One region of the Clostridium sp. M62/1 genome, then DNA from elsewhere that is predicted to be linked to it. Evidence: predicted binding sites of a transcription regulator. Region 1 holds the regulator's gene; each other region holds the start of a gene.
What was found. The regulator Rex, encoded in region 1, represses fermentation and respiration genes when NADH is low (regulators of the CRP and FNR family bind a similar motif). The targets are predictions, from matches to a motif close to ATTGTTAANNNNTTAACAAT.

Region 1 (7,618 bases):
GCCATAGCTGAACAGCCGCTTTTATTAATATAGACCGGCTCATCTTTTTTGACCACCACGGTGGCCGCATCCTTCAGAACCGTTATCACCCCATACTTTTCGCTGTAGGAAACGGCGGTCTCCACCAGATGTTCCCTCACCTCATCGATCTCCATCCCTGTCAGACGGGCCATCTCCCCCACATGAGGCGTGACAATGACATTCTCTGTAAAGTATTCCGACAGCGACGGATTCTCAGCCACAATGTTCAGTCCGTCAGCATCCAGCACAATCGGAACGAAGGCGGAAAGCAGAATCTGCTGCACCAGCCGCACTGCCCAGGGCTCTCTTCCAAGACCCGGCCCCAGAACCACAGCGTCCGCCCAGCCGCACTCCCGCTCAATCTGAAGGGCGAAGCTCTCCGGCTCCTCCATGGCCTCCTCCCTGTCGTAGGCAGACAGAATCGCTTCCGGCAGAAGTGTCTGCAGAATCTGGCAGTTCTCCCTGGGCGTCAGAATCTTTACAAGTCCGGCCCCTGTGCGGTAAGCGGCAAGGGCGCTCAGATAGGCGGCTCCTCCCATTCCCGGCGAACCTGCGGCAATCAGGACACGCCCATAGGTCCCCTTGTTGGAATAGGCGCGCCTTGCCGGAACCTTCTTAAGGTCCTCCCTGTCAAAGGTAACGAATCTGGTTTCCCCAAGGCAGACGTCCGGGCAGGGAGGAAATCCAATATCCTTCACGGCCACCCTTCCGCAGTAATCCCTTCCCGGAAACAGAACAAGTCCCAGCTTTTCAAACCCAAAGGTTACTGTCAAATCTGCTCTCACAGCCCGGCCCATCACTCTTCCCGTGTCGGAATGAATTCCTGACGGAATATCCACTGCCACCGTAAGGCGCGGCGCCATCCCGCAGATCATCTCTATGACATTCCGGTACGGCCCCTCCACATTTCTGGAAAGTCCCACTCCAAACAGCGCGTCCACTGCTACCTCGTAGCTGCCTGGGATGAAATCCTCTGCCTCCATGACGGAAATTCCGATCCTCTCATCGATGGCAAGCTGCAGTTTCAGCTCCTCTGTCCGGCTCTCCTGCCTTCCGGCCGTCAGAACTGTCACATTGTACCCCCTCAGAAAAAGCATACGGGCGATGGCCGCCCCGTCTGCTCCGTTATTCCCCGTTCCGCAGGCCACAAAAATCCGATCCTCCCTGAAAAGTTCAGGCTCCATCTCCTCAACCACAGAGAGAGCCGCACGCTCCATTAAAACAAGGGACGGGATTCCCACTGTCTCAATGGCGTGCCTGTCAATCTCTTTCATCTGAGCACCTGTCACCAGCCTCTTCATGCTGCTCCTCCTTCTCCACGGCATTCATTCTATTCTGCCGTTTTTTTCTCTGCCCCCTCGCCCACGGCAAAGGCTACGGCGTAATCCTTCGTATTGGTAATCGATACATGGATTTCTTTTATGGAAAGCCTGTCCGCCAGCTCCCTGGCCCCTCCATAGAGCCTTACATACGGCTTTCCGAGGCTGTCCCTGAGCACCTCGATCTCCGCCGGTCCAAAGCTCCTGAACCCGGTGGCGAGCACCTTGGCCACTGCCTCCTTAACGGCAAAAGTGCCGGCTAACCGGGCATAATTTCCCCCGGCCTGCTGGCACTCTTCCTGCGTGTATACACGCGTCAGGAAGGCCTCCTTCTCACAGGCCCTCCTGATACGTCCTATTTCAATCATGTCTGTCCCAACACCTGCTATCATTTCCCGTCTTTCCCTCTCGCGAAATTCTTTTCCCTTTCCTTCTGATCCTGCATCCTGCATACACGGTAAGACAGGCGCATCAGGCTTTCTGACAGGTGAACATTTTCCACCACCACGTCATCGGGAACAGCCAGATCTGTGTGGGTAAAATTCCAGATTGCCTTAATTCCGGCTTTTACCAGGCGGTCGGCAATCTCAGCCGCCTTTGACTTCGGGATCGTAAGGACGGCAATCTGAACATCGTTATCTGCAATAAACTGCTCCAGATCCTCAATGCCGCGGATTTCCACTCCGCGCACCACCAGCCCCACCAGTCTCGGGTTCACATCAAACATTCCCTTAATCAGGAAACCACGGCGTTCAAAGTTGGTATAATTGGCAATCGCCTGTCCCAGATTTCCCGCTCCGATGATAATCAGGTTGTGCTGCCTGTCAATCCCAAGGATTCTGGCGATTTCTGAATAGAGATACTTTACATTATAGCCATACCCCTGCTGTCCGAATCCTCCGAAATTGTTAAGATCCTGACGAATCTGGGAGGCAGTTACCTTCATCCTCACGCTCAGCTCGTTTGAAGAAATCCGCTCCACTCCCTCTTCCAGCAATTCACCTAAATATCTGTAATACCTCGGCAGCCTTGAGATCACTGCCTTGGAAATCTGTTTCTGTTCCACGGCTTTTCTTCACCTTCCTTTTCTCAGACACGCCGCTTTTATTCCATATTCGTCATTTTCCAGAAAGCGGCATTATCTACTATTATATCATATGATAAATTATTGTCAAATAAAACAGGGGATTTTCGTGCTTTCTGCCGGAAATTTTTCTGCCGGCCTCTGTCTCTTTCCCCTCCAGCTTCTTGCAAAACTTTCCTTCTTATATTATACTTGTCACAGATTTTGCAGCCGCATACCGTATGCCTCTGCTGTCCCGGTCCTCTCTCTAGGAACACCTGGACGCCGGCCGCTTCCTGCGCTGTGAGACAGGCCCTCAGACTTTTTCGGGCAGGTTTCCTGAGGCATCCATCTGCGCTGCTTAACAGCAATACTATTTACTACATCAGGAGGCAGGACATGATTTTATCATGCAGCAATATCACAAAATCCTTCGGGACAGACTCTGTCTTAGAGCAGGTGTCCTTTCATATAGAGGAACGGGAAAAGGCCGCCATCGTTGGAATCAACGGCGCCGGAAAATCCACACTCTTAAAGATCATAATCGGGGAGCTTGCCCCGGACGACGGAACCGTGGTTGTGACAAAGGGAAAAACCCTGGGCTATCTGGCCCAGCATCAGGATCTGGACAGCAGCCGCACCATCTACGACGAACTTTTGGAGGTCAAGCGCCCTGTCATTGAGATGGAGGAGCGCATCCGGCAGCTGGAAATTGAGATGAAGCACTCAGCGGGTGAGGAGCTGGAAACACTCTACCAGACTTACAGCCGCCTGAGCCACGAGTTTGAGCTTGCAAACGGCTACGCCTGGAAAAGCGAGATTACCGGCGTTCTAAAAGGACTCGGCTTTGAGGAAGAAGAATTTTCAAAGTCTGTCTGTACCCTGTCCGGAGGCCAGAAAACCAGAGTTTCCCTTGGAAAGCTCCTTCTCTCGCGGCCCGACATCATCCTGCTGGACGAGCCCACCAACCATCTGGACATGGAATCCATCGCCTGGCTGGAAAACTATCTGCTGAATTATCAGGGAACGGTCATCATCGTGGCCCACGACCGCTATTTTCTCGATCGGGTGGTGACAAAGATTGTGGAGCTGGACAATGGAAAGGCCACTGTATTCCAGGGCAATTACTCTGCCTACAGTGAAAAAAAGGCCATGCTGAGGGCCAATATTTTAAAGGCCTATTTAAACCAGCAGCAGGAGATCCGCCACCAGGAGGAGGTCATCACCAAGCTTCGCTCCTTCAACCGGGAGAAATCTATCAAGCGGGCAGAAAGCCGCGAAAAGCTCCTGAACAAAATGGAGCGCATCGAAAAGCCCACAGAGGTCAACGATGCCATGAACATCACCTTAGAGCCTGACATCCAGAGCGGCAACGATGTGCTGACTGTCCGCGGCCTTTCAAAGGGCTTTGACGGGCAGCAGCTCTTCTCTGGTGTGGACTTTGACATCAAGCGGGGAGAGCGGATCGCCATTATCGGAAACAACGGAACGGGAAAGACCACGATCTTAAAGATCATAAACGGCATCGTCCCGGCGGATTCCGGCGAGATCCGCCTCGGTTCCCGCGTCCACATCGGCTACTACGATCAGGAACACCACGTCCTCCACAATGAGAAGACCCTGTTTCAGGAGCTGTCGGACACTTATCCTGGCATGAACAATACCCAGATCCGAAATGTCCTGGCTGCCTTTCTCTTCACAGGAGAAGACGTGTTCAAACTCATCGGAGATCTGAGCGGCGGCGAGAAGGGAAGGGTTTCCCTGGCAAAGCTCATGCTCTCTGAGGCCAATTTTCTGATCCTGGATGAGCCCACCAACCACCTGGATATTACCTCCAAGGAAATTCTGGAAAATGCCCTGAACCACTACACGGGAACTGTCCTCTACGTGTCTCACGACCGCTATTTCATCAACCGGACCGCCACCAGAATCCTGGACCTGACCCATAACACCCTTGTCAACTACATTGGAAATTATGACTATTACCTGGAAAAGCGCGACACCATGGAACAGCTTCTCACCGGCAGCGCCGGAAATGGCGCTGCAAAAAATGCAGGTTCTGGCACTGCCGGACAGAAGGATGCCGGCAGTTTCCCTCTTCAGGGAAGCGCCAAAAGCACGGCGGCCGGTTCCGTATCCTTCACCGCAGACGGAGCCGTCAATGCCGCCTCCCTGCCATGGGCAGGCGCTGCAAAAGCAGCTCCCCTCCCTTCCTCTGCCGGAAAGACAGACTGGAAACAGCAGAAGGAAGAGCAGGCCCGCCTTCGCAAACGCCAGAACGAGCTGAAAAAGACAGAGGATGCCATCCATGAGCTGGAAACCAGGGACGCACAGATCGATGCCCTCCTCTGCGAGGAGGAGATCTTCTCCGATGTGGCAAAGCTCATGGAATTAAACTCGGAAAAGCAGTCTATCTCCGAAAAACTGGAGGAGCTGTATGAGCGTTGGGAAGAGCTGGCAGAGGACTGATTTTCAGCTTTATAACCGGAGGAACTTTTATCTTTGAGTCTGCAGCTGCCCCTCAGCTAAGCGGATACCGCCGGCATGATCTCCCGGAAGGGAGAATTGCCGGCGGTATCCGCTGTTTCTTTTACTTTTATTTATTTCTTTTATCTATTTTTTATTTCTCTTTCCTGTCTCCCCCATCCCGTCTTTCACCATGGGGCCTACCGTGAATTCTGTAGTTCCCATATAACCGGGCGCGATAGAGTATTCCGGAAATACGAGAACCACCTCCCCGGTTCCGCTGATGTAGAAATCTGTATTCTCATCTACTGTGGTAAAGCCCTCTGCCATATCTCCCGCTCTGCCGAATCCGAAAAAGATCTGATTTTCATCAGCCGCCATGCGCTCCTCTATCTGCCGCACCACTTCTTTATTGCAGAGCTCCGCATAACCGCTTCCAAGTACATCCTGAAGGGTCAGCTCCCTGTCCTCTGAAAGATCCAGGTTGTAATAGTGACGCTCCTCACTGGCATTGATCCACCCCTTGAAGGCCGTGAGCTCCAGGGAGAGCACGGCCTCGTCCTGATACTTCACTTCATAGTCAATGGAAATATTCATCTGTCGGTTATTCCACTCCTCTTCTGTGCCTCCGGCGGCGAAAAAGGCTTCCTTGTACTCCTCGAATTCCGCTTTTGCCTCTGCCATGTAGCTGTCTGCAATCCGTTCAATCTCCTCGTTCACTTTATCTGCCTGTAAAGAGCGGTTCCCTGTTTCCTCCTGGCTCTGCATGATTCCCGGTACCTCTGCGTGAATATTGTAATCTCCCTCAGACTCATGGTAAGAGCGCACAGTCAGAACACTGGCCAAAAAGCCCAGTCCTGGAACTCGGCTCATGTTTTCTGCGAAAGCCTGGTTCGTGTTGAGCCCTACGGTAAACGCGATCAGCACTCCCGCTGCGGCTGCGGCAGTGCGCCGGAGCAGACGGTAAATCGGACTGCGTGCCCCATTTTCCCTCTGTCTCTGCCGTCCCTGTTTTTCCTCCTGCTTTTCTGTCAGCGGATCCTTCTCTGTACTTTCCATCTCCAGACCTGTCCTCTCCGGACCTCTCTTCTCCAGATCTTTCTCCTCCCGTCTGTCTCTTTCAGCGGAATTCTCCGCCTCTTCCTTCCGGCGCGCCTCTCTCCTTCTGGCTGCCTCCTCTACAGAGCACCTGACTGTCAGCTCAAGCTCCTTCGGTATCTCAATCTGATCATATACTTTCTTTCCATCCTCGGGTCTCACGGCCTTCCCTCCTTTAATCCTTTTTTCAGACGTTCCAGCGATGAGTACAGCCTGTACTTGACTGTATTCAGATTCGCATCTGTGATCTCTGCAATCTGCTTTAAGGTCAGTTCCTCGTAGTAGTGAAGAACTACCACTGTTCTTCCCGGCTCCGGCAGTTTTTTTACCGCTTCATAGACCTCTCTCTCCCGATCGTAGGCCGGCTCCGTATAGGGCCGGTCGAACACGCCGCCGTCCGTGGAAGGCAATTCCCGTTTTCTGTCCCTCAGAAGCTGAAGAGATTCATTCACTACGATCCTGTAAAACCATGTTTTCAGCGCATCTGTGCTCCTCAGGGTTTCACACTTTTCAAGCCCCTTCAGAATCGCGTTCTGCACCACATCAAGCGCCGCCTCTCTGTCACCCACATAGCTGTACGCCAGTCTGTAAAACCGGTTCTGGTTTTCCAGAATGTAGGCAACTGTACTGTCATATATGCTCTGTCCCATATTCTCTGCCTTTCCAATTTTATTTTTCCGGCCGCCAATGACCTGCCTGCTCTTCTCCCTTATTGAATAGATGCAAAAACCCGTTAAAAAGTTGGGAAAACAGGGATTTTTATGATATTAGAAAGAATCCTGCTTCGCAGGATTCTCCGCCTGCGGCGGGGCTGCAAAGCAGCCGTATTCCTTTCCGCCGCAGTGCGATCCCCGCGGAGCGTTTTTATATAACAGGGAACGAAGTTTCCTGGTATATAAGAAGCCCTCTGCAGAATCAGAACATCTCTCGTTCCCTTTCTGCAGAGGGCCTGCCTTACAATATCTGATTTTGTTTTCAAAAAGGCTGCATCTGCCATAGCCCTTCCCCAGTTCCTAACGGCCTTCCTCGTTTTCCTCCCGGCTCTCCTTTCCGGCCGCCTCCTGTGCCCTCTTAACAGCCGGATTCAGATCCGGATCATAGGCCGGTCCTCTTCCTCCGATATCCCGGTACTCTTCTGTCCCTTCCTCTGTCATCTCCCAGACAGAGGGTCTCTGCCCCTCTAAGCTGACATTCAGCGTCTGAGCCATAAAACTGCACAGCTGAGGATCGAAAATCTTCATCTCGCTTCGGATCTCCGGATTCACATAATTCTCAAACAGAATTCCAAACCAGGCTCCGGAGTCGTCGTCAAAATAGGATGGCAGCCGTGATGCCGATGGGATGTTGTCCAGCAAAAGGTAGAGATCCGCCAGAAATACATTTTTCTCTCCGTCGTTTCCCGTTTCATGGGCTACATATTCCCCGAAGGCCCTGGTCAGAGAGGAAGGTTCTGTAAACTTGAGCTTTTTGTAGTTGGCATCTGTCTTGTGATGCACATAGTAGATGCCCTCGTCCGTCATGGGAGCTTCAAAATATTTCCGGTCCGTGTAGTACATCAGCTCCCAGCCGGATTCCACGAACCGCTCCATCCACTGACGCGGCACATTCTCCAGCGCCTCTGTGATCTGCTGCCGCTCCTCCTGTGTAGGCT
Region 2 (7,618 bases), 1.5 Mb from region 1:
TTGCGCAGCCCATTCCGCCGCCGATGCACAGGGTTGCAAGTCCCTTCTTTGCATCGCGTTTCTGCATCTCGTGGAGCAGTGTAACCAGGATACGGCAGCCGGAAGCTCCTACCGGATGGCCGAGAGCGATGGCTCCGCCGTTTACGTTCAGGTTCTCTTTGTTGAAACCAAGCTCACGGGCTACTGCGATAGACTGTGCAGCGAATGCCTCGTTGGCCTCGATTAAATCAAAGTCGTTTACTGTAAGGCCTGTCTTTGCCAGAACCTTCTTTGTGGCAGCTACCGGGCCGATACCCATGATGCGCGGGTCTACACCGCCAAGGGCTCCTGCAACCCATGTAGCCATCGGCTTAATGCCGAGCTCTTTTGCCTTCTCCTCGCTCATAACGACAACTGCTGCCGCACCGTCGTTGATGGAGGATGCATTTCCTGCTGTCACGCGGCCGCCGTCTGGCTTAAATGCCGGGCGCAGCTTTGCAAGGCCTTCCATGGTTGTGCCTGGACGCGGACCCTCGTCTGTGTCAACGATAACGGTTTCTTTTTTCTTCTTAACCTCGATCGGCACGATCTCGTCTTTGAATCTTCCGGACTCTCTCGCTGCGCATGCCTTTGCCTGGCTTGCAACGGAGAACTCATCCAGCTCTTCTCTTGTGATGCCCCACTCGTCGCAGATGTTCTCTGCTGTGATTCCCATGTGGTAGTTGTTGAAAGCATCCCAGAGAGCGTCATTTACCATGGTATCAATCATCGGAGCGTTGCCCATGCGGTATCCGTAACGCGCATTCTTGAGGGCATATGGAGCAGCGGACATATTCTCTGTTCCGCCTGCTACAACAATGTCAGCGTCGCCTGCGATAATCATCTCAGCAGCTGCATTTACGCACTGAAGACCGGAGCCGCAAACAACATTCAGCGTAACTGCCGGAACCTCGATCGGAAGTCCTGCCTTGATGGATGCCTGGCGTGCCACGTTCTGTCCAAGGCCGGCCTGGATTACACAGCCCATGTAAACGTGATCAACCTGCTCCGGAGCAACTCCTGCTCTCTTGAGAGCTTCCTTAATAACAACTGCGCCCATCTCTGCCGCCGGAACTGTGCTTAACTGTCCGCCCATAGAGCCAATGGCAGTACGGCATGCACCTGCTATTACGACTTTCTTTGACATAATCTGTTTCCTCCTTGTCATGATTAGCCTGTAAGATAAGATATTTGCATAAATGATAGTAATTCTATAGTACCACCGCTTGGCAAAACTGTCAATGAAAAATTGATAAATAATTATCAATTTATAATTTATTAACTTATTTTACCTGCATTTCATAAGTAATCTTATTGACCTTGCCAGCGGGTAATGATAAACTATTAACAAAACTAAATATAAAAATAAAAGGAACAGGTGAACAATATGGATTATAAGAACATGTATGATCAGAAACTTGTGTCCGCAGACCAGGCCGCCGCTGTCGTTAAATCCGGGGACTGGGTGGACTATGGCTGGACTACCGGTACGACGGTTGCCTTCGACGCAGCTCTCGCCAAGAGAATGCCGGAGCTTCACGATGTAAACTTACGCGGCGGTATCCTCATGTGGGTGCCGGAGGTTTTCAAGATTGAGAATCCGGCAGAGCACTTTACATGGAACTCCTGGCATATGAGCGGAATCGAGCGAAAGGCCATTGCCCAGGGCTTTGCCTACTATGCTCCTATCCGTTACTCTGAGCTTCCAAGATACTACAGAGAGTCCTCCACTCCTCTCGATGTAGCTGTATTCCAGGTTGCTCCCATGGATGAGCACGGCTTCTTTAATTTCGGCCCCAACGCCTCCCACATGGCCGCCGTTTGTGAGAAAGCCAAGGTTGTGATTGTGGAAGTGAATGAAAACATGCCGGTCTGCCTGGGCGGCTTCGAGAACTGCGTACATATCTCTGATGTAGACATGATCATCGAGGGGGACAACCCTGCCATCGGAGAGATGGGCGGCGGCGCAGCTGCCTCCGAGGTGGACGAGGCTGTTGCAAAGCTCATTGTGGAGGAAATTCCTGACGGAGCATGCTTACAGCTGGGAATCGGAGGAATGCCGAATGCAGTAGGCTCCCTGATTGCCAAGTCCGACTTAAAGGATCTGGGCGTTCACACGGAGATGTACGTGGACGCGTTCGTAGATATTGCAAAGGCCGGAAAGATCACAGGCGCCCACAAGGCTATTGACAAGGGACGCCAGGTATATGCCTTCGGAGCCGGAACAAAGAAGCTCTACGACTACCTGCACAACAATCCGGAGTGTATGAGCGCTCCTGTGGACTACACAAACGACATCCGCTCCATCTCCGCCCTGGACAACTTCATGTCCATCAACAATGCAGTTGACGTGGATCTGTTCGGACAGGTAAATGCAGAGTCTGCAGGAATCAAGCACATCAGCGGAGCCGGCGGCCAGCTGGACTTCGTGCTGGGAGCTTACCTCTCCAAGGGCGGAAAGAGCTTCATCTGCTGCTCCTCCACCTTCAAGGGCAAGGACGGCAGCCTTCAGTCCAGAATTGTGCCGACCTTAAATCCGGGCTCCATCGTCACTGACACGAGAGCCAACATCCACTATCTGGTAACAGAGTTTGGAAAGGTCAATTTAAAGGGACTTACCACCTGGCAGAAGTGTGAGGCCATTATCTCCGTAGCTCACCCTGACTTCCGGGATCAGCTCATCGCCGAGGCTGAGAAGATGCACATCTGGAAGAAGAGCAATAAGCGTTAAGCCTTCTGTTTTTATCTGGCTTTTATGTTATACCAAAACAGCCACAAATAAAGGAGCAGAGCCGCTTCCTGAGCGGCCTTCCGCAGGTCAGATTTCGGTCTGGAATCTGACTTTCGGCAGGTCGTCTCAGGGGGAGGCTTCTGCTCCTTTTCCTTACTGTTCATCTGCTTTCTTTTAAACACCGGCTAATCCGGATGGCTCTGCGCCGGGCTTTTCTGGTTCTGACTGCTCCGCGCCGGGCTGCCCCGGATTCTGACTGCCTGATGCCTGGCTGCCCGGTTCCTGACTGCCTGATGCCTGGCTGCCCTGGTTCTGACTGCCCGAAGCCTGGATATCCGGCCCCTGACTGTCCCGATTCTGACTGCCCGAAGCCTGGATGTCCGGCCCCTGGCTGTCCCGGCAGTCTTCGTAGGATATGGGGGTACCGCACCTGCGGCAGAAATTTACTTTTTTTGCATAGACTGCCCCGCACCGGGGACAGAAAAAGCGGGCTTCCTGTTTCTCCGTTTGTTTTTTCTCTGCCTTTTTTCCCTCTTCCTCCTCTGACTCTTTTTTTGTCCCTGCTTCTTTTTCCGGTTCCTTTTCTGACTTCTGTTCCGGCTCTTTTTCTGACTCCTGTTCCGGCTCTTTTTTTGACTCCTGTTCCGGCTCCTTTTCTGTCTCTTTTTCCGGTTCCTCTTCCCCGCAAAGCTCCTCATTATTCTTCAGAGCACGCAGTTCTCTGGATGTCTTTTCCAGACAGACAATGTCCTTCTCCCTCTCCTGATTTTCCTCTTCCAGCTCCCTGGCCTGGGAAAAAGCTTCCTCAAGCTCCTCCAGAAATTCCTCTCCTTTCTTCCACTTCTCATAGGCCTCCATGGCAGCCTGGGCAACCAGCGCTTCCTTTTCTCTCTCTGTCTGGGCGATCTCTCCCCTCAGATTTCCGGCTTCCAGGCGCAGGCGGCTGAGCTCCAGGATGAGAGCTGCCTTCCGGTTCACTGCCGCCGCCTTTTTTCCAAGTTCCAGTTTCACTCTCTTGATCGTATCCTCTGCCATTGGTATCCCTTCTTCCCTCTTTCCCGTATCTTTTCCTGTCTTTTCCGCTTTTTTTCAGTGTCTTTCAGTTTTTCCTCTGTCCTCTGCCTGACGGCAGAATGTGTTTTATCACCTTTATTAGCTGCCTTGCTGTTTTTCTGCCGGATGTCCTAGCGGATCTCCGTCTGCCGCACAGCTCCTCTCTCCCGGCCGTCCGCCGACTCTGCGTAATAGGCCCAGACATCCGTATCTATCTGCTCTGTTTTTTGGCTTTCTCTGTCATACAGGTTCAGCGCAGCCCGCCCCCTCTGGGGTTCGTAATCAGTAAAATAGAAAATCTGTCCGTCTGACGTATACCCGTATCCGGAAACATCCTCTCCTATCTGCCTGGTTCCCCCTTCTGTCACCTCCAGCAAAACTCCGCTCCGAGCCTCAGCGTCATACTGGGCAATGCAGTATGCCTTTGTCTGCGCGCTGTCCAGCGTCACAGAATCCATCTTCACATCATAGGCCGCTCTCTCTTCTCCCAGGTAGAGATCTCCTGCTTCTTCGCTTCCATCCCTCAGATAAAGGGGCGTTTCCCCCAGCAGGCCGCACCAGGCCTCCACTGCCTGCGCTATCTCCTCTGTTCTCCCAAAGCTGTCCGGTTCAAGGGATACCCGGCACAGCGACAGCGGCACTCCCGGCTCCGGCTCTGCTGTATACCAGGCGTACCCTCTTTCTTCGGCAATCGGGGTTTCCTGCCCGCAGTCTACAGCTGCACTGCCATATTGTGTCGCAATTCTCACTTCTTCCCCGCTGTCCGAAACGGCCTTGTAGGTGAGAAATCCATCCTCCCCGTGAATCAGAAACAAAAATTCCCGGTCAAGCAGATTCTCCTCTCCATTTTCGTCCAGAAAATACAGGCTCTCTCCTTCGCCTTCCTCCCTGGTGAAAAACAGGGTTTTGCTCTCTGCTTCCGGCAGAAAGAGCTGTGAAGTATTCTGCACAAGCCGTTTCTTCTCCTTTCCTCCGAGGAGCAGCCACACATCTCCATCCTTCTCGTATAGGATGGAGCTTAAATCATCGGATACGTCAAGCAGGGTATCTTCCCTCTCTAAGCACACATTCTCTGCGTCTCCTCCGTCCAGCTGTCTGTAAAACAGCTCCCTTGTTCCATCTGCATTTTCCTCCTCCCAGATAACAGAGCTTCCATCCTCTGAGAGCTGGTAGAAGGCCACGCCTGCCGACAGCTTATCTCTCCCTTCGCCGCGGCTGACATACAAACCTGTATTGTTTTTTTCATATACCGCTGTGCTTCCCGCCGCCTGGAAGGATACCACACCGCTGTCTATCTTTTCCTGCTTCTTCTTATTATAATGCATCAGAGTGAAGGAGCTGTCCCCTATTTTTTCCGGATACCAAATCTGTGTCCCGTCTGCCGTGATAACGGGAGCGCAGGAATTGTCATAGGGAAGCCGCGTCTCTTCCCTCCGCTTCCAGTCTGACAGATAGTAGTCTGTCAGCTCCTCTGCCGCTCCATCCCCGTCGATGGCAAACAGGCTGTTATCCTTTATGTATCCGGAAAAGCTTTGACTCCCTTCTGTCTCCTTTCCCGGGGCAATCAGGAGAAGAATTACTCCGCAGGCGGCAGCAGTCAGGAAAACGGCCAGTTTCTTTTTTCCAGCTGCATTCAGAAATAATTTTCCTGTCTTTTTGCCTTCAGGTTCATCTGCAGCGTCCTTAGTTTCCTCCTCTAGCTCCCTTTCTATTTTCTCTCCGCAGAACTCACAGTACACAGATTCTTCCGGAAGAGGCCTTCCGCAGCTGGTACACCAGATCACAAAATCTGCAGAAAAATTCTCTTCTCCTTGATCCGCCTTTTCTCCTCTGCCGTCCGGCTGGCTCAGCTCCCCGCCCGTTTTTTTCTGTGTCTCTTCTTTTTCATCCCTGCAGGATGTATGTTCCCTGTCCCTCATCCCAGTCCTCCTGCCATATCTGTTTTATCCTGTCTGGTTTATCACGGCTGTTTTATCCCAGCTGTTTTGTCCCGGCCGCTTTGTCCCGGTCGCTTTGCCCTGGCTGCTTTGTCCCGGCTATTTTATCCCGGCCGCTTTATCCCAGCTGCTTTTCCCCGCTTTCATCCGCTCCGGGAAGGATCGAACGGCTCGCATCATCTCTTTTCAGCCGTTTCCTTAACCTGCCGTTTTCCGGCATTTTGCTCTCTGTCCAGTCTACCATAAAAGCGCGGACAATGGAAGGCAGATGAAAAGGTGTCTTTACACCCTGCCGTCCATTGTCCGCGCAGTCTTATTCAGAGGCAGATTTTCTGCTCTGCTTTTTACTTGATTTTAAGGGCCCTCATGGCATTTAATATGGCAATAACCGAGACTCCCACATCGGCAAATACTGCCTCCCACATATTCGCCATTCCGAAGGCGCCCAGAGCCAGAACCAGAGCCTTCACTGCCAGAGCAAACACAATGTTCTGCTTTACAATCGCCAGGGTCTTCCTTGCTATCCGAACTGTCAGCGCGATGCGGGCCGGGTCATCGTCCATCAGAACAATGTCGGCAGCCTCAATCGCTGCGTCAGAACCCATGCTGCCCATGGCAATTCCAATGTCTGCCCTGGTGAGAACGGGAGCATCGTTGATTCCATCTCCCACAAAGGCCAGCTTCCTGCCCTCGCCCTCTGATTTCAGCAGTTCCTCTACCTTCTCCACCTTATCGGCCGGAAGAAGCTCTGTGCAGACCTCGTCGAGCCCCAGCTTTTCAGCCACAGCCTCGCCTACAGCTTTTCTGTCTCCTGTAAGCATAACTGTCCTTCTGACTCCTGCCTTCTTCAGAGCAGCCACAGCCTGGGCGGAATGTTCCTTGATAGTGTCAGAGATCACGATGGTTCCTGCAAATACACCGTCCCTGGCCACATAGACTACTGTTCCTATGCTGTCACAGCTTTCATAGGGAATTCCCATCTGTTCCATCAGCTTTCCATTGCCCGCAAGGACTGTGGATCCTTCTATTTCTGTCTTGATGCCGTGTCCGGAAATTTCCTCACTCTGACCGAGAGCAGAGGTATCCAGTTTCGCCTGGCTGGATGCCTCATAGGCCTCCCGGATCGATGCCGCGATCGGGTGGGTGGAATAGGATTCAGCCAGAGCTGCCAGCCTCAGCAGCTCCTTCTCCTCTATTCCCGCCGGGAGAACCTCCGTCACCTTAAACTCTCCCTTGGTGAGTGTTCCCGTCTTGTCAAATACAATCGTATCCATCTGCGCCAGCGCTTCCAGATAATTGCTTCCCTTTACAAGCACTCCGTTTCTCGATGCAGCGCCGATTCCTCCGAAGAAGCCAAGAGGCACAGAGATAACAAGGGCACAGGGACAGGAGATAACGAGGAAGATGCAGGCTCTCTGAATCCATTCCCCAAAGTCTTCTCCCAGGAGGACAGGAGGCACGACTGCGAGAAGCACGGCCGCGATCACTACTATAGGAGTATAATATCTGGCAAAACGTGTGATGAAGTTCTCCACCTTGGCTTTTTTGCTGCTGGCATTTTCCACCAGCTCCAGAATCCTGGCCACTGTGGAGTCGTCAAATTCCTTTGTGACCTCTACGCGGAGAAGCCCGCTGCCGTTGACACAGCCGCTTATGATCTCAGAGCCCTCGCTCACTCTGCGTGGAACAGATTCTCCTGTCAGAGCCGAGGTGTCTACCATGGATTCACCGGAAACCACACGGCCGTCTAACGGGATTCTCTCGCCTGCCTTGATCACAATGATGTCTCCTACTTCCACCTCATCCGGATCCACCTGTTCAAGCGTTCCGTCCCGCTCAATATTGGCATACTCAGGGCAGATGTCCATAAGCTCTGTGA
Region 3 (7,618 bases), 1.1 Mb from region 1:
TCTGGTAATCCACGGAGCTTACAATCTCCCCTATTTCCAGCATATAGTTCATATAGCGGCGAATGGTTATCCGGGATAAGTGCACCTGCTCGGCAATCTGTTCACTGGAAAAGAGCTCGCCGGGCCTGCTTTTCAGAAAATTCCGGATCAGGGTCAGAGTAGTTTCGCTTAAGCCCTTGGCAAGTTCTGTCTGGCAGGAGGGGGAAGCCGGCTGCGCATGGGAGAGCAGCCGGTCAATCTCTGCCTGATTCAGCTCAGGAGAGCCGTCCAGACAGCTTCTGGTCTGTGCAAAGCGGGAGAGGGCCTGGCGAAATCTTGACCGCTCAAAGGGCTTAACCAGATAGTCCAGCACGCCCCGGGAGAGAAGCTCCTGGACAATGGCAGAGTCGCCGGCAGATGTGACCATGATAACGGAGGGCGCCTTTCCCATGCTGTGCAGCCGGTCAATAAATTCCTGCCCGGTCATCAGCGGCATGTAGTAATCCAGGATAATCAGATCCACCTCCTCTCTGCTCAGCCAGGAAAGCGCATCCTGACCGGATTTAAAGATCTGCTTTACAGAAAAGGAGGGCTCCAGCTCCACATACTGGCGGTTGATGGAAGCCACCATCGGATCATCCTCTACGATAATTACTGAATACATGTTTCGTTCTCCTTTTGCGTGAAGGTGAGGGTAATCACTGTTCCCTCTCCCTCCTCTGTTTCTATAGTAAGCTCTCCCCTGCGGCGCTCGGCAATATCCTTTATAAGGAACAGGCCAAGGCCCCGGCTTTCACCTTTTGTGGACACCCCCTTGTCACAGATGCGCTCAGCCAGCTCTCTGCAGATGCCGCGTCCTGTATCTTCGCAGACAATCAGGTTAAAATCCCTCCGACAGAAAAGGGAGAGTTTGATTTCCTTTATTGCCCTGTCTGCATTGTCCGGGTCTGCCAGCTCCTCCACGGCATTTTCCAGGAGGTTTCCCACTACGGTAATCATTTCCTCGCTGGGAATCAGCAGATCGTGCTCCAGGCAGATGCTGTCGGGAGAGAGGGACAGGCGGATCCCAAGCTCCGCCGCGTGCATCATTTTTCCGATAATCAGGGCGCAGATGGAAGATACGCGGATGCGCTCAGCAGTTTCTCTGACAGCCTGGCTGGATACAAGGCTGCTGTTCATGATAAAGGTGATAGCCTTTTTTGTTTCTCCTGTCTGCAGATAGCCCAGGATGACGTGGAGCTTGTTCATAAACTCATGGTTAAAGGCACGCAGCGTATCCAGGGTTGCGCGGGTTCCGGACAGCTCGTCCGACATTCGCAGCACCTCGGTTCTGTCGTTCAGCACCATGAGGACGCCCTTCATGGAATCCTTCCTTATAATGGGAATTGTCTTAATGAGAAGGGTACGGCTGCCGACATTTGAGATCAGGCCGGAGACAGAGGCGGTTTTGAAGCTGTCCGCCAGGACTCGGCTTTCCTGAGCTTTCTCAGCGTCAGTCCCTGACGACATAATTTTTTGTACCGGCTGTTTTTTCAGCTCACGGGATGCCTCTGCCCCGGACCGGGAATCATCATCGGACAGCAGGCGGGAAAAATCTGTATCTGGAAACAGTGCAGACAGCTGTTTTCCCTCCAGACTGCCGGACGTACGGCTGCCGCAGAACAGATCGGACGCCGCCTGATTTGCAAACAGAACCCTGCCGGAAGGATCGGCGGCTATGAGCCCTTCCTCCAGGGAGCCCAGAACCGCATCCTGACGGATGTAGATGTCTAACAGCTCCTCCGGCTCGTGGCCCATCAGCCTTCCCTGCAGCAAAACCACAACGCCTCTCGACAGAAGCAGGCTTACAAGAAGCATAAAGGCCAGCACCGTCAGATACAGGGTGACAATGCGCTTCTGGCTGTCAGACAGATGGGCGGTAAAAACTGAGGCCATCACATACCCGATGATGGAGCCCGAGTCATCCTGAATGGAGTGAAAAGCGCGGCGCTGGGTGCCGAGGGAGCCGTAGCCGGTGGTAATATAGGGCGGACTTCCGGCCAGAACCGCCGCCTCGTCTCCATCTGTGACTGTCTCACCGGTCGTATTGCGGTCCGTGTGGTAAAAGCGCAGTCCGTTCTTGTCGCAGATGAGCACCACATTCAGGTTGGCCGTATTTCTGCACAGGGAGTCCAGATCCCGGCGAAGGGACTCAGAGGGATATCCCATCTGAAGCATATCAGCTACCTGGGGCATGGAGGCGATGTAGGCAGCGGTTCCGCTGATGGTGGAATCTACCTCCTTTCTCTGCCTGGTAATATCATAATACATGGTAATGCCCAGCGAGAGCAGCAGGAGAACTGCGGAGACGGCGAAAAAACTGCGGGAGAGGGTAGTCTCCAGCGTCGTCTTTTTTTTCTTTTTGCAGGCACTGCTGTGAGTTCTCCGGACAGAATTTTTTATTCTGAAAAGATTTAAATTGCTGAAATTCACCTGTTTCACATCCTGTTTTTCAGAGTGCGGGCATAATTTTCCCGCCAGCTAGAGATGATATAAATTATATAGAAAAGAAAGCAGGGGTGCAACAGAAAAAGGACCGACTTTTCTCTCACACAGACACTGTATAAACATATGTAAAAGGGAGGTGTAAATTTTATAAAAGATCAAAAAACCCCTTGCTATTTCTGGTAGAATTAGGTACAATACAGAGTAGGTTGATTATTATTTAACAATCCTATTAACCATCATGAAATAAAATTCTTAGGAGGAATGAAATCATGGCAGTAAAAGTTGCAATTAATGGTTTTGGACGTATCGGTCGTCTTGCATTCAGACAGATGTTTGACGCAGAGGGGTATGAGGTAGTTGCTATCAACGACTTAACAGATCCGAAGATGTTAGCTCACTTATTAAAATATGACTCTTCTCAGGGCAGATATGAGGGACACACAGTTGAGGCCGGAGAGGGCTCCATCACAGTTGACGGAAAGAAGATTACAATCTACGCAAAGGCAAACGCTGCAGAGCTTCCATGGGGAGAGCTGGGTGTAGATGTGGTTCTGGAGTGTACAGGCTTCTACACATCCAAGGCAAAGGCACAGGCTCACATCGATGCAGGTGCTAAGAAAGTCGTTATCTCCGCACCGGCCGGAAACGATCTGCCGACTATCGTATACAACGTAAACCACAAGACATTAACAAAGGATGATACAATCATCTCCGCTGCTTCCTGTACAACAAACTGCCTGGCTCCTATGGCAAAGGCTCTGAACGACTACGCTCCGGTTCAGTCCGGCATCATGTCCACCATCCATGCATACACAGGTGATCAGATGATCCTCGACGGACCGCACAGAAAAGGCGACTTAAGAAGAGCCAGAGCAGGCGCTGTGAATATCGTTCCGAACTCCACAGGCGCTGCAAAGGCCATCGGTCTTGTAATTCCTGAGTTAAACGGAAAGTTAATCGGCTCCGCTCAGCGTGTTCCGGTTCCGACAGGTTCCACCACAATCTTAACCGCAGTTGTTAAGGGCAAAGATATCACAAAAGAGGGCATCAACGCAGCTATGAAGGCAGCTGCCACAGAGTCCTTCGGATACAACGAGGAGGAGATCGTATCTTCCGATATCATCGGCATCCGCTACGGTTCCTTATTCGATGCTACACAGACCATGGTTTCCAAGGTAGATGAGGACACATACCAGGTACAGGTAGTTTCCTGGTACGACAACGAGAACTCCTACACAAGCCAGATGGTTCGCACAATCAAGTACTTCGCTGAGTTAAACTAATCACTGAGCGCAGATAACCTGATAGGATTCACGACAGAGGTGGTCCGGTCCGTCCTGGACCGGGCCGCCTCTTTTCCGTTGGGAAGCTGTCTGAAGCAGCCTTCCGGCGGCAGGCCGTATCAGGCCTGACAGAGCGGAATATGAAAAAGAAAGGAGCATTTACCCATGCTTAACAAAAAATCAGTGGACGATATTAACGTAAAGGGAAAGAGAGTCCTGGTGCGCTGCGATTTCAATGTACCGTTAAAGGACGGAAAAATCACAGACGAAAACCGCCTTGTAGCAGCTCTTCCCACCATTAAGAAATTAATCAGCGACGGAGGAAAGGTCATTCTCTGCTCCCACCTTGGAAAGCCGAAGGGAGAGCCGAAGCCGGAGCTTTCTCTGGCACCGGTTGCTGTCCGCCTCTCTGAGCTGCTGGGCCAGGAGGTGAAGTTTGCCGCTGATCCCGAAGTTGTAGGGCCGAATGCAAAGGCAGCCGCAGAGGCTATGAAGGACGGCGATGTGATCCTTCTTGAGAACACACGCTACAGAGCAGAGGAGACAAAAAACGGAGAGGCATTCAGCAAAGAGCTGGCTTCCCTCTGCGACGTATATGTAAACGACGCTTTCGGTACAGCTCACCGCGCTCACTGTTCCAATGTAGGTGTGACACAGTACGTGGACACAGCGGTTGTGGGCTACTTAATGCAGAAGGAGATTGATTTCCTGGGCAATGCGGTGGACAATCCGGTTCGTCCCTTCGTTGCCATCCTGGGCGGGGCAAAGGTTGCGGATAAGTTAAATGTTATCTCCAACCTGCTTGAAAAGTGCGATACGCTGATCATCGGCGGCGGCATGGCATTTACCTTCTTAAAGGCTGAGGGCAAGGAGATCGGAAGCTCTCTGGTAGATGATACAAAGCTCGACTACTGCCGTGAGATGCTTGCAAAGGCTGAGAAGCTCGGAAAGAAGATCCTGCTTCCTGTAGACGCCGCTGTGGCAGCCTCCTTCCCGAACCCCATTGATGCTCAGATCGAGGTGAAGAACGTATCTGCAGACGCGATTCCGGCAGATATGATGGGACTCGACATCGGAACAGAGTCCGCCAAGCTCTTTGCAGATGCTGTAAAGTCTGCCAAGACAGTTGTGTGGAACGGACCGATGGGCGTATTTGAGAACCCGGTTCTTGCAAAGGGAACCATCGAGGTGGCGAAAGCTTTAGCTGAGACAGATGCCACTACCATTATCGGCGGCGGTGACTCTGCTGCAGCTGTAAACCAGTTAGGCTTCGGAGACAAGATGACGCACATCTCCACAGGCGGCGGTGCATCCTTAGAGTTCCTTGAGGGCAAGGAGCTTCCAGGCGTAGCGGCTGCAAATGACAAATAGCATATAACGGGGTATCTTCAGACTTCGTGTGCAGACTGTTCCCGAGGCAGCCGGGGGTTCTTTCGGACAGCCTCGGGAAATATTCCGGTATTCAGGAGGAAAGTAAAATGGCAAGAAAGAAAATTATCGCAGGCAACTGGAAGATGAACATGACTCCATCTGAGGCAGTTGAACTTGTAAATACATTAAAACCACTGGTGGCAAATGATGAGGTGGACGTAGTGTTCTGTGTTCCGGCCATCGACATTATCCCGGCTATGGAAGCTGCAAAGGGAACCAATATCCAGATCGGTGCAGAAAATATGTATTTCGAGGAGAAAGGAGCCTTCACAGGCGAGATTTCCCCGAACATGCTGGTGGACGCAGGCGTTAAGTATGTCATTATCGGACACTCTGAGAGAAGAGAATACTTTGCAGAGACGGACGAGACAGTAAACAAGAAGGTATTAAAGGCCTTTGAGCACGGAATCACCCCGATTATCTGCTGCGGAGAGTCTTTAACACAGAGAGAGCAGGGAATCACCATCGACTGGATTCGCCAGCAGATTAAGATTGCCTTCTTGAATGTAACAGCAGAGCAGGCCAAAACGGCAGTGATCGCATACGAGCCAATCTGGGCCATCGGAACCGGCAAGGTAGCTACCACAGAGCAGGCTGAGGAGGTCTGCGCAGCTATCCGCAAGTGCATCGGCGAGATTTACGACGAGGCTACAGCAGAGGCAATCCGTATCCAGTACGGCGGCTCTGTGTCTGCTGCATCTGCTCCGGAGCTGTTTGCGCAGCCGGATATCGACGGCGGACTGGTAGGAGGAGCTTCTCTGAAGCCAGACTTCGGTCAGATCGTAAACTACAATAAATAGTCAGACTCACTGTAATATACAGAGGAAGAGACTGCAGGCAAAAAGTGCGTACAGAATGAGCAAAAGGGCAGGAAACCATCAGCAGGATCCAGCGGACGGTTTTTCTGTCCTTTTAGCATTGGTGAAATTCCTGAAAATTCTCCTGAAAATCTTAAGATGTTTTTCATTGATACGTTTGCCGCTGTGTGGTATACTATCTTCCAAATTCGGCTGCTGCAAAAGAGGAGGATGGATGATGGACAAACTGAAACGGCTGCTGATAGTAGTAGATATGCAGAATGATTTTATCGACGGAGCGCTGGGAACAGCAGAGGCTGCTGCGATTGTGCCGGCGGTCAGGAAAAAGATTGAGGAATATCAGGGAGAGGACTGTGAGATCCTGTTTACCATGGACACTCACTACGAAAATTATCTGGAAACACTTGAGGGAAAGAAGCTCCCGGTCGTCCACTGCAGGAAAGGGACAAAGGGCTGGGAACTCAGCCCGGAGATCGGGGAATTCGAGGGAAGGAGATTTGAGAAGCCTTCTTTTGGAAGTGTTGAGCTGGCCCGGTATGTGGGCGCCGGAGAGTACGAGTCTGTGGAGTTAGTCGGACTGTGCACAGACATCTGCGTTATCTCAAACGCCATGCTGATCAAGGCTGTGCTGCCGGGAACCCCTGTCCGTGTGGATTCTGCCTGCTGTGCAGGTGTGACTCCTGAGAGCCACAGAAATGCCCTTGAGGCCATGAAAATGTGCCAGATCGATGTAAAATAGCAGAAAATACTGCTGAGAAAGCTGCCGGAATTATAGAGACTGCTTATATTTCCGGACAGCTTTTTTGATCCCGCTCTCTGGGAGACTCCGGCATCATACTCAGCAGCAAAGGGCTCAGGCCCTCCGGTTAGATTACACGGTGTTCAAGGGCCGCGTAAGGGGCCAGTTCTGCCATCAGAGATTCAAACTCCCGGAAGGTCAGAGACTGGGGGCCGTCAGAGAGAGCCTTCTCGGGGCATGGGTGAACCTCAATCATGAGTCCGTCTGCGCCGGCGGCAACAGCAGCCTTCGCCATGGGAGCCACATAGGCGCGCACACCTGTGGCGTGGCTCGGATCCACGATAACAGGCAGATGTGTTTTCTGGCGGAGCACAGGCACAGCGCTCAGATCCAGGGTGTTTCTGGTAGCGCTCTCAAAGGTGCGGATGCCGCGCTCACAGAGGATGACATTGGGATTTCCCTCTGACATAATGTACTCGGAGGCATTGAGCCATTCGTCTATGGTGGCGGCCAGTCCCCTTTTCAGGAGAACGGGAAGTCCTGTCTTTCCGGCTTCTTTCAGAAGTTCAAAGTTCTGCATATTTCTGGCTCCGATCTGGAGCAGATCCACATATTTGACTGCCTCCTCGATGGCCCGGGGACTTGTCACCTCGCAGATTACGGACAGACCTGTGGCATCCCGTGCCTCCTTCATATACTTTAATCCCTCTGTCTCAAGCCCCTGAAAGGAGTAGGGGGAGGTGCGGGGCTTAAAGGCGCCGCCGCGCAGAATGCGCGCACCCGCCTTTTTTACTGCGAAGGCCGTCTCGAGAAGCTGGCTGAAGCTCTCCACCGCGCAGGGGCCGGCCATTACCGTGAGGCTTTCCGGACCGATCTGAGTG

Region 2: LK436_RS05905 (butyryl-CoA:acetate CoA-transferase) is a predicted target of Rex. The motif match lies at 1,267-1,286, and genes of this name have one in related genera.
Region 3: gap (type I glyceraldehyde-3-phosphate dehydrogenase) is a predicted target of Rex. The motif match lies at 2,672-2,691, and genes of this name have one in related genera.

Annotation. Positions count from the first base shown of each region.
Region 1 covers NZ_CP085988.1:2,650,730-2,658,347, forward strand. The annotation lists gene LK436_RS12450 (bifunctional ADP-dependent NAD(P)H-hydrate dehydratase/NAD(P)H-hydrate epimerase) at 1-1,322, opposite strand, end outside; gene acpS (holo-ACP synthase) at 1,352-1,732, opposite strand; gene LK436_RS12460 (redox-sensing transcriptional repressor Rex) at 1,729-2,406, opposite strand; gene abc-f (ribosomal protection-like ABC-F family protein) at 2,803-4,872, shown strand; gene LK436_RS12470 (DUF3298 and DUF4163 domain-containing protein) at 5,017-6,129, opposite strand; gene LK436_RS12475 (RNA polymerase sigma factor) at 6,126-6,617, opposite strand; gene LK436_RS12480 (N-acetylmuramoyl-L-alanine amidase family protein) at 6,981-7,618, opposite strand, start outside.
Region 2 covers NZ_CP085988.1:1,156,443-1,164,060, reverse strand. The annotation lists gene LK436_RS05910 (acetyl-CoA C-acetyltransferase) at 1-1,165, opposite strand, end outside; gene LK436_RS05905 (butyryl-CoA:acetate CoA-transferase) at 1,406-2,749, shown strand; gene LK436_RS05900 (zinc ribbon domain-containing protein) at 2,924-3,784, opposite strand; gene LK436_RS05895 (zinc ribbon domain-containing protein) at 3,934-5,721, opposite strand; gene LK436_RS05890 (heavy metal translocating P-type ATPase) at 6,084-7,618, opposite strand, start outside.
Region 3 covers NZ_CP085988.1:1,560,315-1,567,932, forward strand. The annotation lists gene LK436_RS07510 (response regulator) at 1-643, opposite strand, end outside; gene LK436_RS07515 (sensor histidine kinase) at 631-2,451, opposite strand; gene gap (type I glyceraldehyde-3-phosphate dehydrogenase) at 2,736-3,749, shown strand; gene LK436_RS07525 (phosphoglycerate kinase) at 3,915-5,120, shown strand; gene tpiA (triose-phosphate isomerase) at 5,228-5,980, shown strand; gene LK436_RS07535 (cysteine hydrolase family protein) at 6,216-6,737, shown strand; gene aroF (3-deoxy-7-phosphoheptulonate synthase) at 6,865-7,618, opposite strand, start outside.